Regions from separate parts of the Paenibacillus sp. ALE3 genome, predicted to be linked through region 2. Evidence: predicted binding sites of a transcription regulator. Region 2 holds the regulator's gene; each other region holds the start of a gene.

Region 1 (4,281 bases), 2.6 Mb from region 2:
ACCGTGCTTTAATACCACCGTTTCCACCGATAAAGATCTCCCAGCCCCCATCGTTGCCTACGATTCCGATATCTTTCGTACATGATTCCGCACAGTTGCGTGGACAACCATTAACCGCTAATTTGAATTTTGCTGGGAAATCCAATCGTTCGAATTTCCGTTCCAGCACTTCTCCCATGCCCATCGAGTCCTGTGTACCAAAACGGCAAAATTGCGATCCAACACAGGTTTTCACCGTACGAAGCGACTTCGCGTACGCATATCCCGAAGGCATATCGAGTTCTTCCCACACTTTAGGCAGATCTTCTTTACGGACACCAATCAAATCCAGCCGTTGTCCCCCAGTTACTTTTACAACTTTAACGTTGTATTTAAGCGATACATCAGCTATTTTCTTCAAATCTTCTGGAGTCGTTACACCGCCGTACATTCTTGGCACCACTGTAAACGTTCCATCCTTTTGAATGTTCGCGTGCAATCGCTCATTTACAAACCGGGAATCTCCCTCATTTTCATAGGTATCAGGATTAATCATACCCAAGTAATAATTCAGCGCCGGACGGCATTTGGAGCATCCTTCATCATTATGCCAGCCGAGTACATTCATCACTTCACGCGTAGTGGTCAGCCCTTTGGTTTTGATCGCTTCAACAATCTCGTCCCGGCTCAAGGTTGTGCAACCACATATTCCCTGCTTGGCTGATGTTTTGAAGCTGTCTCCAAGAACATATTGCAAAATTTGCTCAACAACGGGCTTACATCCTCCGCAAGAACGCGTAGCTCCGGTACATGCCTTAATTTCATCAACGGTGGTTAGTCCATTTTCATTGATTGCTTCCACAATTGCCTTTTTAGTCACACCGTTACAACCGCAGACAATTTCATCGTCCGCCATGGTTTCAACGGATGACGTTTTCGCCCCGTGATTGCCGCATCCAGTACCCATGATCTGTCCATAGATCTCATCTGTCATTTCCGTTTGCTGACGCACATATTTTTGCAGACTAGCAGATTCACTCACATCGCCAAACAGTACAGTACCAACAATTTTATTATCACGAAGCAGTACCTTTTTGTATGTTCGCTTCCACTCATCCTTCGCTACAATCGCCGTATGTTCAGGTTGGGTTATGAATTCGCCAGCTGAGAAAACATCTACCCCTGAAATTTTAAGCTTGGTGGAAACTACCGATCCTGCATAGCCTTCAGTATCCACGCCTGCCAAATGCTTGGCAATCACACTTCCCTGTTCAAACAGCGGAGCTACCAGACCGTAGCAGATTCCACGGTGCTCAACACATTCCCCTACAGCGTATACATCCGGCATGGAGGTTCTCATGAAATCATCGACCACAATCCCGCGGTTCGTTTCCATACCACTTTCTTTAGCTACCTGGATATTAGGTTTAATCCCGACGGCCATTACAACCAAATCTGCTTCCAGCTCGCTTCCATCCGAGAAGCGCAGTCCTTGTACCCGATCTTGACCGTACACTTCCGCAGTTTGCATTTGCATAGCAAACTTGATTCCCTGACGTTCCAGTTCTGCTTTCAACATCGCAGAGGCTTCCCGGTCTAACTGACGTTCCATCAAATCTTCCATTAGATGAACGACCGTAACATCCATCCCGAGGTTGACCAGGCCTTTAGCTGCCTCCAGCCCCAATAGACCTCCGCCAATGACAGCTGCCTTCTTATAGGTCTTCGCTGCTTCCAGCATGGCCGAGCAATCGGCGATATCTCGGAAACCAATAACTCCCGGTAATTCTTTACCCGGAATAGGCAGAATAAACGATTGTGAACCAGTAGCCACCAAAGCCACATCGTAATCAATTTCCAGTCCGTCTTCGGTGTGAATCTTCTTGTGCTCACCGTCGATGCTTTTAACCATTTTTCCTGTATATAAAGTAATCCCTTGATCCGCATACCATTGCAAATCGTTCAGTATGATATCATCTATTGTTTTACTACCTTCCAACACATAAGAGAGCATGATCCTGTTATAGTTCGGATGCGGCTCACTTCCCAGGACTGTAATTTCATATTTATCTGTTAATTTTAAAATTTGTTCGACCGTATTGATACCAGCCATCCCGTTCCCTATAACCACAAGCTTCTTTTTACTGTTTATCATATACCGGTTCCTCCATTCATTCGACGCTACTTCCTATCCGACGACATCTCTACGTTTCTAATGAATATTGTTTATGCTTCTATTCTAATACAGCAGATAGGTCTATATGTGATTTCGATCACAATGTAGTTAAAATTATGAATATTTAGGGATTTCCCTATTCTATTTCAAGGGATTAAGGTAAGGACCGGAAATCATAGCAGTCATCGAAAGAATCTTTCCAATTCATGCGTAAATACAACCGTTATAAGGAATACTTTATGAACAACTTGTATCTTATGGGAAAACGAATTGAATTGTTTGGAGGTAATCAGCATGTGGTCTAAAATCATTTCTTATCTTCCTAGCTGGAGTACACTCTTTCAAGCTGGCCTCGCGTTGATTATTCCTTTAGGAATTTATTATATAAACACCTCGATTTATTCGTTTGTCGGCAGTAAGGGAGCCAAATCCAAACACTCTTCCAGTCATCCGCTCTCTAATAAACATAACGAAGGGCACATGGATCAGCAGCATGAACCGAGCTCTAAAATTACAGGAAATTATGATTCCGACTTACAGGCAATTCGTGAAGCTATAGGCGAAAATAGTGATGTGCATTTTCGTGAGTTTGTGGTAAAGAAATTTCATGCTCGGTCAGTGTTAGTCTTCATAGAAGGTATGCAGGATGAAAAACTTATGAGCAAGCAAGTATTGGAGGTCTTGATGTTTGAAGGCCAGCAGCAGGGTCAGGATCAGCAGGAACAACCGGAAGGTTTAAGTAACTCTTTTATAAAAGAAAGCCTGATGCCACTTACGCAAATTAGTGAAGTTACCCGTATGGAGGAACTGTACGAGTTCATCCTTTTAGGTCATACCGCCCTATTAATTGAAGGAATGAAGGAAGCGCTACTGGTGGGCCCTCCTAATGGCGCTATTCGCTCCGTCAATGAACCAACCTCTGAAGCATTGCTTCGTGGTCCCAGAATCGGTTTTACGGAAGTATTGAGTGAAAACACTTCGATGCTTCGACGCCAGGGTTTAAATAAAAGTCTGGAAATGAAGAAATTCCAAGTGGGCAGCAGAATCAAAAAAGATCTGGTTATCGCGTATATAAAGGATATTGTGAATCCAGACCTTCTTGAAGAAGTAAGCCGCAGAATATCAAAAATAGACATGGATTTTTTACCTGAATCCGGGTATGTGGAACAACTCATCGAAGACAATTATTTAAGTCCATTCCAACAGGCTCATAATACAGAGCGTCCTGACCGTGTTATTAATGCTTTGTTGGAGGGAAGAATAGCGATCTTACTGGATGGTACTCCTTTTGCACTTATTGTCCCGGTGACCTTCAGTATGCTGCTTCAATCTCCCGAGGACTATTATGAACGATGGATTCCGGGGACACTATTACGTCTGCTACGGTTTAGCGGGGCTTTTATAGCGCTTATGGGGCCTGCTCTGTACATTTCTTTTATATCGTTTCATCCCGGTTTAATTCCGACCAAGCTGGTCATTAGCATTATCGGAACCCGTCAAGGCGTCCCTTTCCCATCCGTTATAGAAGTCATGATTTTGGAAATCTCTATCGAAATTCTACGAGAGGCTGGCATTCGCCTGCCCAAACCCATTGGCCCTGCGATGGGCATTGTGGGAGGCTTGGTCATCGGTGATGCTGCTGTCAATGCGGGCATCGTTAGTCCCTTCCTTGTGATTGTAGTTGCAGTTACTGCCATTTCATCGTTTTCGATACCAACATATAGTGCGGGCATTACCCTGCGCCTTTTGCGTTTTGTCGGAATGTTCTTTGCAGCAATGCTGGGCATGTTTGGAACCATATTGTTCTTTCTGTTAATTTGTATCCATCTGACGAAGTTGAAAAGCTTTGGTGTACCATATGTAACTCCCTTTTCCCCTATGCGCCTAAGCGATTGGAAGGATCTGTACATCCGGGCTCCTATGTCTCTGATGAAACGAAGACCTGTCATGATGAAAACGCAGCAACGCAAACGCAGATCATGATGCCCAAAACGAAGGAGGAGCTACTGTGTTTAGACGCTCTGATGATAAGATCACAACTAAGCAAGGGGCTGTATTCCTGACCAATACCGTATTAGGCGCAGGGATCTTGACACTGCCGAGAGGTGTAACTGAACAAGTACAGA
Region 2 (4,281 bases):
GAAACATCAGTTTTTTCGTCAGCTTGCGCTTAAAGTGGAAGATTGGACCGAACTGGCTACTCCACGTAGAGAAGATGATCCGAATCCACTCTCAGGCGTTTCCTTTGAGGAGTATATGGATGATGTGCGGGACAATTTGCGTTCATCCTTGAGCCAATATGAGGAGCGCGAGGCGCAAACACAAATGATTGAGGGTGTAAATCAAGCCTTGAGTCAAGATAAGCATTTGTTGATCGAGGCTGGTACAGGAACAGGGAAGTCCCTAGGCTATTTGCTTCCGTCACTGTATCACAGTGTAAAATATGGGCAGAGGGTCACCGTAAGCACGCATACCATTAATCTGCAGGAGCAATTGCGAGAGCGTGATATTCCGATGCTGACAAAAGTGATTCCGTTCCCGTTCCGGGCTGCCATTTTTAAGGGTCGGGGGCATTATTTGTGTCTGCGTAAGTTTGAACATAAAATAAACAGAAGAGACTTCGCGACACCAAAAGAAGACTTGATTACAGCGGCTCAAATGATTGTCTGGCTGACTCTGACAGAAACCGGTGATGATGAGGAACTGAACCTGAGCAACCGTGGAGGGGATTTTTGGGAAACAGTAGCTAGTGATTCCGAGTCCTGTCTTGGTCGTTCTTGCCCATGGTTCCGCAAATGCTACTATCATCGTGCACGTCATGAAGCAGGAACAGCGGATGTGGTTATAACGAATCACTCCAAGCTGTTCACCGACGTCAAAGCAAGTCACCAGCTATTGCCCAGCTATGAACATCTGGTCATTGATGAAGCACATCATCTAGAGGAAGTAGCCGGTAAGCACTTAGGCATGCATATGAAATATTTCACACTCGTGCATACGCTGACTCGATTGTTCAAGGACAGTAAGAACGGACAATTGCCTTCGTTACGTCAGCAGTTGGCAAAGTCGGGGCATGAGAAGTCGACGGAATGGGCCTCGACCATTGATCAGCTGTACCCACTCGTGTTAGAGGTTAAGGAAACTTGGGACCTGCTAAGCGATAAGCTGTTTGGAATGTTGCCAGAGCGGTCTGATGCCACACCGGGTGAAACGGGACAATTTTCTTCGCGTCTCAAACCGTCGGCCAAGCCTGCAAAGTGGGATCAAGCGGCGGCGTTGGAAAATCAGCTTTATGTAACGTTGAGTGAAATTTTGCGCAAGGGCGACAAGCTGATGCTGGATGTCAAGGAAGAACACGACGATTATGCGGCGGATAGTCTCATTACAGATATCACGGGTCTGCTTAAGGATTTGGCGGGGATTAGGGAAAATTTGCGCTTCTTTATACGACTCGATGATGAAACAACCGTATATTGGCTCGAAGCGAGTGGGCAATTCCGTAGTAAATCATTGCAATTTTATGCAGTGCCCGTCGATGTGAGCCGCCAGTTGAAAGAAATGTTTTTTGACAAAAAAAGAAGTATTATTCTGACATCTGCTACTTTATCGGTAGATAAGTCGTTTCAGTACATGACCGATCAACTCGGCTTGCAGGAGGCAGCGGATCAAGGACGATTAATGACGTCACAGCTCCCATCACCTTTTAATTACAGGGATCAGGTGTTGCTGGTCATTCCGCGAGACTTTCCGAGTGTGAAGGGCAGTGTAGGGGATGCACATTTTGTAGAGATGCTCGTTAGCTCTCTAGGAGCGACTGCCCAGGCGACGCGGGGGAGAATGCTTGTTCTGTTTACTTCCTATCGGATGCTCCGGCAAGTGTATGAGCCACTCAAAGAGGCGTTAGCATCCAGCGATATTACCGTGTTAGGACAAGGTGTAGACAGTGGGAGTCGGAGCAAGCTAACCCGTCGTTTTCAGGAAGCCAAGGCTTCTGTATTGCTGGGAACCAGCAGCTTCTGGGAAGGCGTCGATATTCCAGGGAAGGCTTTGACTTGTCTGGCCATCGTTCGCTTGCCGTTTCAACCGCCCAATCACCCGTTACTGGAGGCAAAAAGCGAGCTGCTCCAGCAGCAGAAGAAGAATCCATTTATGAAGCTGTCTGTACCACAAGCAGTTATTCGCTTCAAACAGGGATTTGGACGATTGGTACGTACAGCGAGCGACCACGGAGTCGTTATCGTTTACGATACGCGTGTGATCGAATCCTATTATGGAAAGCACTTTTTGTACTCGTTACCGGGACCAAAAATGGAGCATATGCCATCGGGGCAAATGGTGCCCCGCATCGCCGAATGGCTCCAATCCGCCCCGGAGACAGAGGCACAACGGACGGACACCTAAAGTCCGTTACAATTAGGGGGAGCAAGTATGAAATCAGATAAAATTTCAGAGGCTGTCGTACGGAGATTACCCGTATATTTACGTTATCTGAATGCACTGCACAAACGGGAGGTGGCTACGGTCTCTTCTCAAGAGCTGGGACAGAGGTTAGATTTAAATCCAGCTCAAATTCGTAAAGATCTTGCCTATTTTGGCGATTTTGGTCGGAAGGGCATCGGTTACGATGTTTCTTATCTAATTGAGAAAATACGCCATATCCTGAAAATTGACCAGCAAATTAATGTAGTATTGGTCGGAGCGGGTAATCTGGGTCAAGCCCTATCAAACTATAACGCTTATTTAAAAGACAATATGAAGATTGTGGCGGTATTTGATGCGTTCCCGGATAAGGTTGGGACCAGAATCAATACCTTAGTCGTTCAGCCGATGGATGAATTGGAAACGACTGTAAAAGAAAAAAATATTCGAATCGGGATTATTACTGTACCTGATTTTGAGGCACAACACGTAGCTGATAGGCTCATTGAGAGTGGAATTGGAGCGATTTTAAACTTTGCACCTATCATTCTCAAGGCACCGGCTAACATTCGGATACATGCCACAGACTTTACAACTGATTTGCTTAGCCTCGCTTATTATCTGGAGGACGGAAAGGAAGAAGCACAATATGACAGTGAATAAATGGATGATTAAAAACGGTTCTTTTGCCGTGAATGGAGCTGAAGCTGGGGTAATCCATGGTTTTATGATTGTGGAGGATAGCCGTATTACTTACATTGGCGAGACTCTGCCTGCGGGTGAGGAAGAGACGGAAGCAATCGACGGTAACGGGTTATTGTTTTTGCCTGGTCTGATTAATACTCATGGTCATGCGGCGATGTCTCTGCTGCGAGGGTATGGAGATGACTTGGCACTTCAAGTGTGGCTTCAGGAAAAAATGTGGCCTATGGAAGCCAAGTTTACGTCTACGGATGTGTACTGGGGAACATCCTTGTCAGTGCTGGAAATGCTGAAAGGTGGAACCACAACTTTCCTGGATATGTACGATCATATGGATGAGGTGGCACGTGTAGCTGAAGAGTCGGGCATCCGTGCAAGTTTGATGCGTGGAGCCATTGGACTCTGTTCAGAAGAAGAACAGCGGATCAAGCTGGCTGAGGCCGTGACTTTTGCCCGTAACTGGCATGGAAAAGCAGACGGACGTATCACAACGATGATGTCTCCACATGCCCCATACACATGCCCGCCAGCGTTTATTGAGAAATTTGTTCAAGCAGCACATGATCTCGATTTACCATTGCATACGCACATGTCCGAGACGATCGCCGAAGTTGAGCAAAACGTACGCGACTACGGTTTGCGTCCAGTTGCACACTTAGATAAGCTTGGCTTTTTCTCCCGCCCTTCACTTGTTGCCCACGGCGTACACTTGAACGACGAAGAGATAGCTTTATTAGCGGAACGAGGTGTGGCGGTTTCACATAATCCAGGCAGCAACTTGAAGCTGGCAAGTGGTGTAGCTAGAGTGCCTGAATTGCTGCGTGCAGGAGTTACTGTTTCTCTTGGAACAGACGGTCCTGCCAGCAATAATAACCTGGATATGTTCGAGGAAATGCGTCTGGCGGCACTCATTCACAAGGGAGTATCTGGCGACCCAACAGCAGTTCCTGCAAATGAAGCACTGCGTCTGGCAACAGAGTATGGTGCAAAGTCGATTGGTTTAAAAGAAGTAGGAGCGCTGGCAGCAGGCAACAAGGCTGACTTTATCGCGCTAGATCTGAATCAGGCCCATTTCTTGCCGCGTACAGATCTTATTTCCCATGCCGTATACTCTGCAAGTGCCAAAGACGTGGCTCATGTGTGGGTAGACGGTCGTCAGGTTGTGAAAAACGGCGAATGCCTGACGATGGACGAGGAACGTATCAAACATGAGGCACAAGCCGCCTTTGAAGGGCTGCTGTCGCGCTAATTCAGGTGTCACATCCCCTTAGAGAGGAAGCACAGGTTTGAAAAATAAGAAG
Region 3 (4,281 bases), 160 kb from region 2:
TTCAGTACCACGCTCTACCGTAACTGTCGATGGATCTGGCTCAACTTCAGAGAACACTTCAATCGCAACTGGTGTTTGGCGCTGGTGCAAATAATGAATGACGCGGTCCACATATCCGAGTTTCACCATCATAGGGTCAGTGATAATGGCTACACGTGTGATATCAGGCATTTTAGCAAGATACTGTGTCGAATTTTTCTCAAAATAAATTTTGGAAGGTACTTTGAACCATTGCATATTCACCGTCCGTTTCGCCACCCTTTTCACATTAATCAAGTTAACTGCAGATACGTTCGACGAAGTCGAGTTACGACCGTACGAACCGCAACCAAGTGTCAACGAAGGAAGGTTGGTGTTGTAAATATCACCGATTGCACCATGTGTGGAAGGTGCATTTACAATGATACGACCTGTTTGCAAACGGTTTGCAAAGCGAGCGATAACGTCCTCATCTTGCGAATGGATAGCTGACGAGTGACCCATACCGCCGAACTCTACAACTTCAGCAGCACGTTGGATACCTTGCTCTGCATTTTTCACTTTGTAGCAAGCCAATACCGGACTCAATTTTTCCGCAGATAATGGGAATTTGGTTCCTACTCCTTCAATTTCAGCGACCAAAATTTTTGTTCCTGCCGGTACTGTAATGCCGCTCATTTCAGCTATTTTTACAGCAGACTGTCCGACGATGGCCGGGTTCACTGCACATTTTTCTACATTCATAGCCCCTTGAGTGAGCTTAGCTGCTTCTTCTTTATTTACAAAGTAGCAACCATTAGCAATCATCAATTTCTTCACTTGCTCGAAGATAGGCTCTTCGATAATTACGGCTTGTTCCGAAGCACAAATCATACCGTTATCAAAAGATTTAGAAAGGATAAGGTCGTTCACGGCCTGTTTGATATCGGCTGTTTTTTCAATAAAGCAAGGTACGTTACCAGGACCTACGCCAAGTGCAGGTTTACCACAGCTATAAGCTGCCTTAACCATGCCTGATCCGCCAGTTGCCAAAATCAATGCCACATCAGGGTGGTTCATCAGTACATTTGTTTTATCCATCGAAGGTGCTTCAATCCATTGGATGCAATCCGCTGGAGCACCATGTTTAACAGCTGCTTCAAGCAATACGCGGGCTGCTTCCGCACTACACGATTGAGCAGATGGATGGAAGCCGAAAATGATTGGGTTACGTGTTTTAATGGCAATTAACGCTTTGAACATCGTAGTCGAAGTCGGGTTTGTTACTGGAGTAATCCCCATGATGATACCGACTGGCTCTGCAATCTTTTGGAAGCTATCGAAATCATTATCTTCAATGACACCAACGGTCTTCTCATTTTTGATGCTGTGATAGATATATTCTGTTGCAAACATGTTTTTGGTGATTTTGTCCTCGTACACACCGCGTCCTGTTTCTTCAACAGCCAACTTCGCTAGGTGCATGTGCTTATCCATCCCTGCGAGTGCCATAGCTTGTACGATTTCATCAATCTGCTCCTGATTCATACTCATGAAAGCTTGCTGTGCCCGGTTCGCCCGGTCAATCAGCGTTTGAATATACTGCTCTGCGCTTTGCTCTTTTTGGATAACCTCGTTTTTAACAGCCATTTCCCTCATCCTCCTGTTATCTCGTGTACTATCTCTTGTTCACGCACTGATCGTAACACAGCTTTTCAAGATATTTTGTGATTTTTTTCACAATCTATTTAAAATTTTATTTTATGAAGTGAATTAAATCACAAAGTTTGGAATTCTGCCACTTTTACCCCCTCTTCTTGCCCCAAAAACTCATTGCACAGGTATATAATGAATTTGAATTGATCAAGTTGCAGATAAAAAACATAGGATACAAAGGGGAAATGGACGATGAGAAACCCTACAAATGTAATGGAAGCCCGCGGCAACACCTGTTGCTTCTCGGAGGCCAGCTTCAACCGGTTGCAAGTGATGATGAAAGATCGAGTTATGCCAGAAAGCTCGCATTTGTTCTGGGAAGGAGATACAGCGGATAAGCTGTTTTATATTAAGCGCGGACGCGTAAAGGTAACCAAAACAACGGATGAGGGTAAGGAACTTATTCTATATATGTATCAAAGCGGCGATCTTGTTGGTCAAGCTGATCCTTTCTTCGGCACCAAGCATTCCTTTTCTGCTGAGGTTCTGGAGGACAGTGATATTGGCGTAATCGATCATACAGATTTGGAGCTGCTTATTTGCCAGCATTGTGATTTTGCGATTGACTTTATGAAATGGATGGGATCGCATCATCGCATTACTCAGACCAAGTTCCGCGATTTGATGATGTACGGCAAGCCTGGCGCTCTATGTTCCACACTCATCCGACTATGCAACACCTATGGTGAGCCTCACGGCGACTATATCTTGATTCATAAAAAGATTACTCATACTGACTTATCAAATATGATCGGTGCTACCCGGGAAAGCGTAAATCGGATGCTCAGTGATCTGCGTAAGAAAAATGCAGTAGAATACGATAATGGTATGATTGTTGTCAAGGATTTGGAAATGCTGCAAGGTGTATGTCATTGTGAATTGTGCCCACGTGAGATTTGCCGGATATAATAAATTGTTTTTTAATGTAAAAGGGAGTGCTGTAAGCCATTATTAGCTTATAACACTCCCTAATTTTATTCCACTCCCCATTTTTTAGAGAACGGACGGGACAGTAACAAAGCACATAACTCGACCTTCTTCTGCCCTACACGCTTTAAAACTGAAAGCATAGATAACCTAAATTTCCCATCTCATAGCTTCTATGGATGACCTTAGCTTTGTTTGCAGGATTGCCACTACCCATTGCAATAAACAACGGTACAAAGTGTTCTGCTCTAGGTACGGCCTGACGAGCATATGGCGCTTCGCTTTCATAGTGATCCAAAGCTTCTATATCTCCGCTTTGCACTTTTTCGATAATCCAGTCATCAAAATCAATTGCCCAAGGCTCCGTTTTCGTTTCTCCCCATTTGACAATACGCAGATTATGGACAGTCACGCCACTGCCAATGACCAGAATATCTTGTTCTCCCAACTCACGCAACACGTCACCAATGGCAAATTGTGCTTTGGGCGAGAGGTACGGATTTACGGAAATCTGAACTACCGGAATGTCTGCCTCAGGATACATACGATGCAACAATGTCCAGGAACCATGATCCAGTCCCCTCACCCGATCAGTTTGTACATCGATGCCCTTTTGTTCATATAACTTTTTCAACTTATTAGCTAGTTCAACAGAACCATGTGCTGGATACTTCACTTCGTACAGTTCGGGTGGGAAGCCTCCAAAATCATAAATTGTATCGTATATGTCATCCATTGAACTAATCGTTAACACTTGCGTCTCCCAGTGAGCTGTAAAGATAACAATCGCCTTAGGGTGAACGCTTTTCCCCAACTGCTCTAGAAATGCAGTGTAGTCCGTCTGTTCAATAGCAAGCATAGGTGATCCGTGGGCTAAAAATAAAGATGGTACCATTAAAAAATCCCCTTATCGCAAACAATTTATTTTATTCACTTAGTAACTTTATGTAAGCAATAATACATAAGTAATATAGTAATGTCAATATAGATGCCAGCATATACTTAAAGATCAGCAATTCTTTAAATAAAGATTGATATAGGTATAAAGTCATAGTAATATGTAACTAATAAATTTAAAAATATTATTATATCCCGATACAAAGGACTGGTTTCTATGGAGATACATACTTCGAATTGCCCAAAATGCGGTTCCGTTTTCCGTCAAAATCTTAGAAACCTGTGTAATACTTGTATTCAAGAAGAAAATATATTCTTTGACCGCTGTTCTAACTATCTATGGAAGCATCCTTCTACTCATACCCGCCAACTCAGTGATGTGACTGGCACACCTATGGATTTGCTTACAGATTGGGTAAGAGCAGGCAAATTTCCCTCCACATACAGTCAGCTTGATTATCCTTGCGAGTCCTGCCGTTCTCCCATTTATGCAGGAAGGCTTTGCCACTCGTGTTTAGGCACATTTCGTTCAGCCGCACTGGATATTCAATCCCGCATCCCTCGCCGTACAACAGCCGGAGTATTCTCAGTAGCAGGGCGCGCTAAAAGCTATTAAGCCGTACTGCCTACCTCAAAATAAAAAAACAGCCTTTTCCTAGGAAGAGGCTGTTTTGCTATGAGAAACACTTAATGAGTTTGGTGATCATCTAATCCATTCCTCAGCCCAAAATTGAATCTGCTCCATAACCGGCTGAAGTGCACGACCTTTGGTGGTTAGCTCAT

Evidence for each region. Region 2 encodes Rex, which represses fermentation and respiration genes when NADH is low (regulators of the CRP and FNR family bind a similar motif). Its sites were predicted from a motif close to TTGTGAAATATTTCACAA; they were not measured.
Region 1: a site for Rex is predicted at 2,241-2,258, ahead of nirB (nitrite reductase large subunit NirB). Genes of this name have one in related genera too.
Region 3: a site for Rex is predicted at 1,684-1,701, ahead of adhE (bifunctional acetaldehyde-CoA/alcohol dehydrogenase). Genes of this name have one in related genera too.

What each region holds. Positions count from the first base shown of each region.
Region 1 is NZ_CM134214.1:4,510,817-4,515,097, forward strand. It holds gene nirB (nitrite reductase large subunit NirB) at 1-2,134, opposite strand, end outside; gene ACXHJ2_RS20060 (spore germination protein) at 2,450-4,138, shown strand; gene ACXHJ2_RS20065 (GerAB/ArcD/ProY family transporter) at 4,164-4,281, shown strand, end outside.
Region 2 is NZ_CM134214.1:1,937,754-1,942,034, forward strand. It holds gene dinG (ATP-dependent DNA helicase DinG) at 1-2,260, shown strand, start outside; gene ACXHJ2_RS08720 (redox-sensing transcriptional repressor Rex) at 2,288-2,941, shown strand; gene ACXHJ2_RS08725 (amidohydrolase) at 2,928-4,229, shown strand; gene ACXHJ2_RS08730 (cell wall elongation regulator TseB-like domain-containing protein) at 4,267-4,281, shown strand, end outside.
Region 3 is NZ_CM134214.1:1,776,362-1,780,642, reverse strand. It holds gene adhE (bifunctional acetaldehyde-CoA/alcohol dehydrogenase) at 1-1,608, opposite strand, end outside; gene ACXHJ2_RS07885 (Crp/Fnr family transcriptional regulator) at 1,867-2,583, shown strand; gene ACXHJ2_RS07880 (DODA-type extradiol aromatic ring-opening family dioxygenase) at 2,729-3,496, opposite strand; gene ACXHJ2_RS07875 (winged helix-turn-helix transcriptional regulator) at 4,202-4,281, opposite strand, start outside.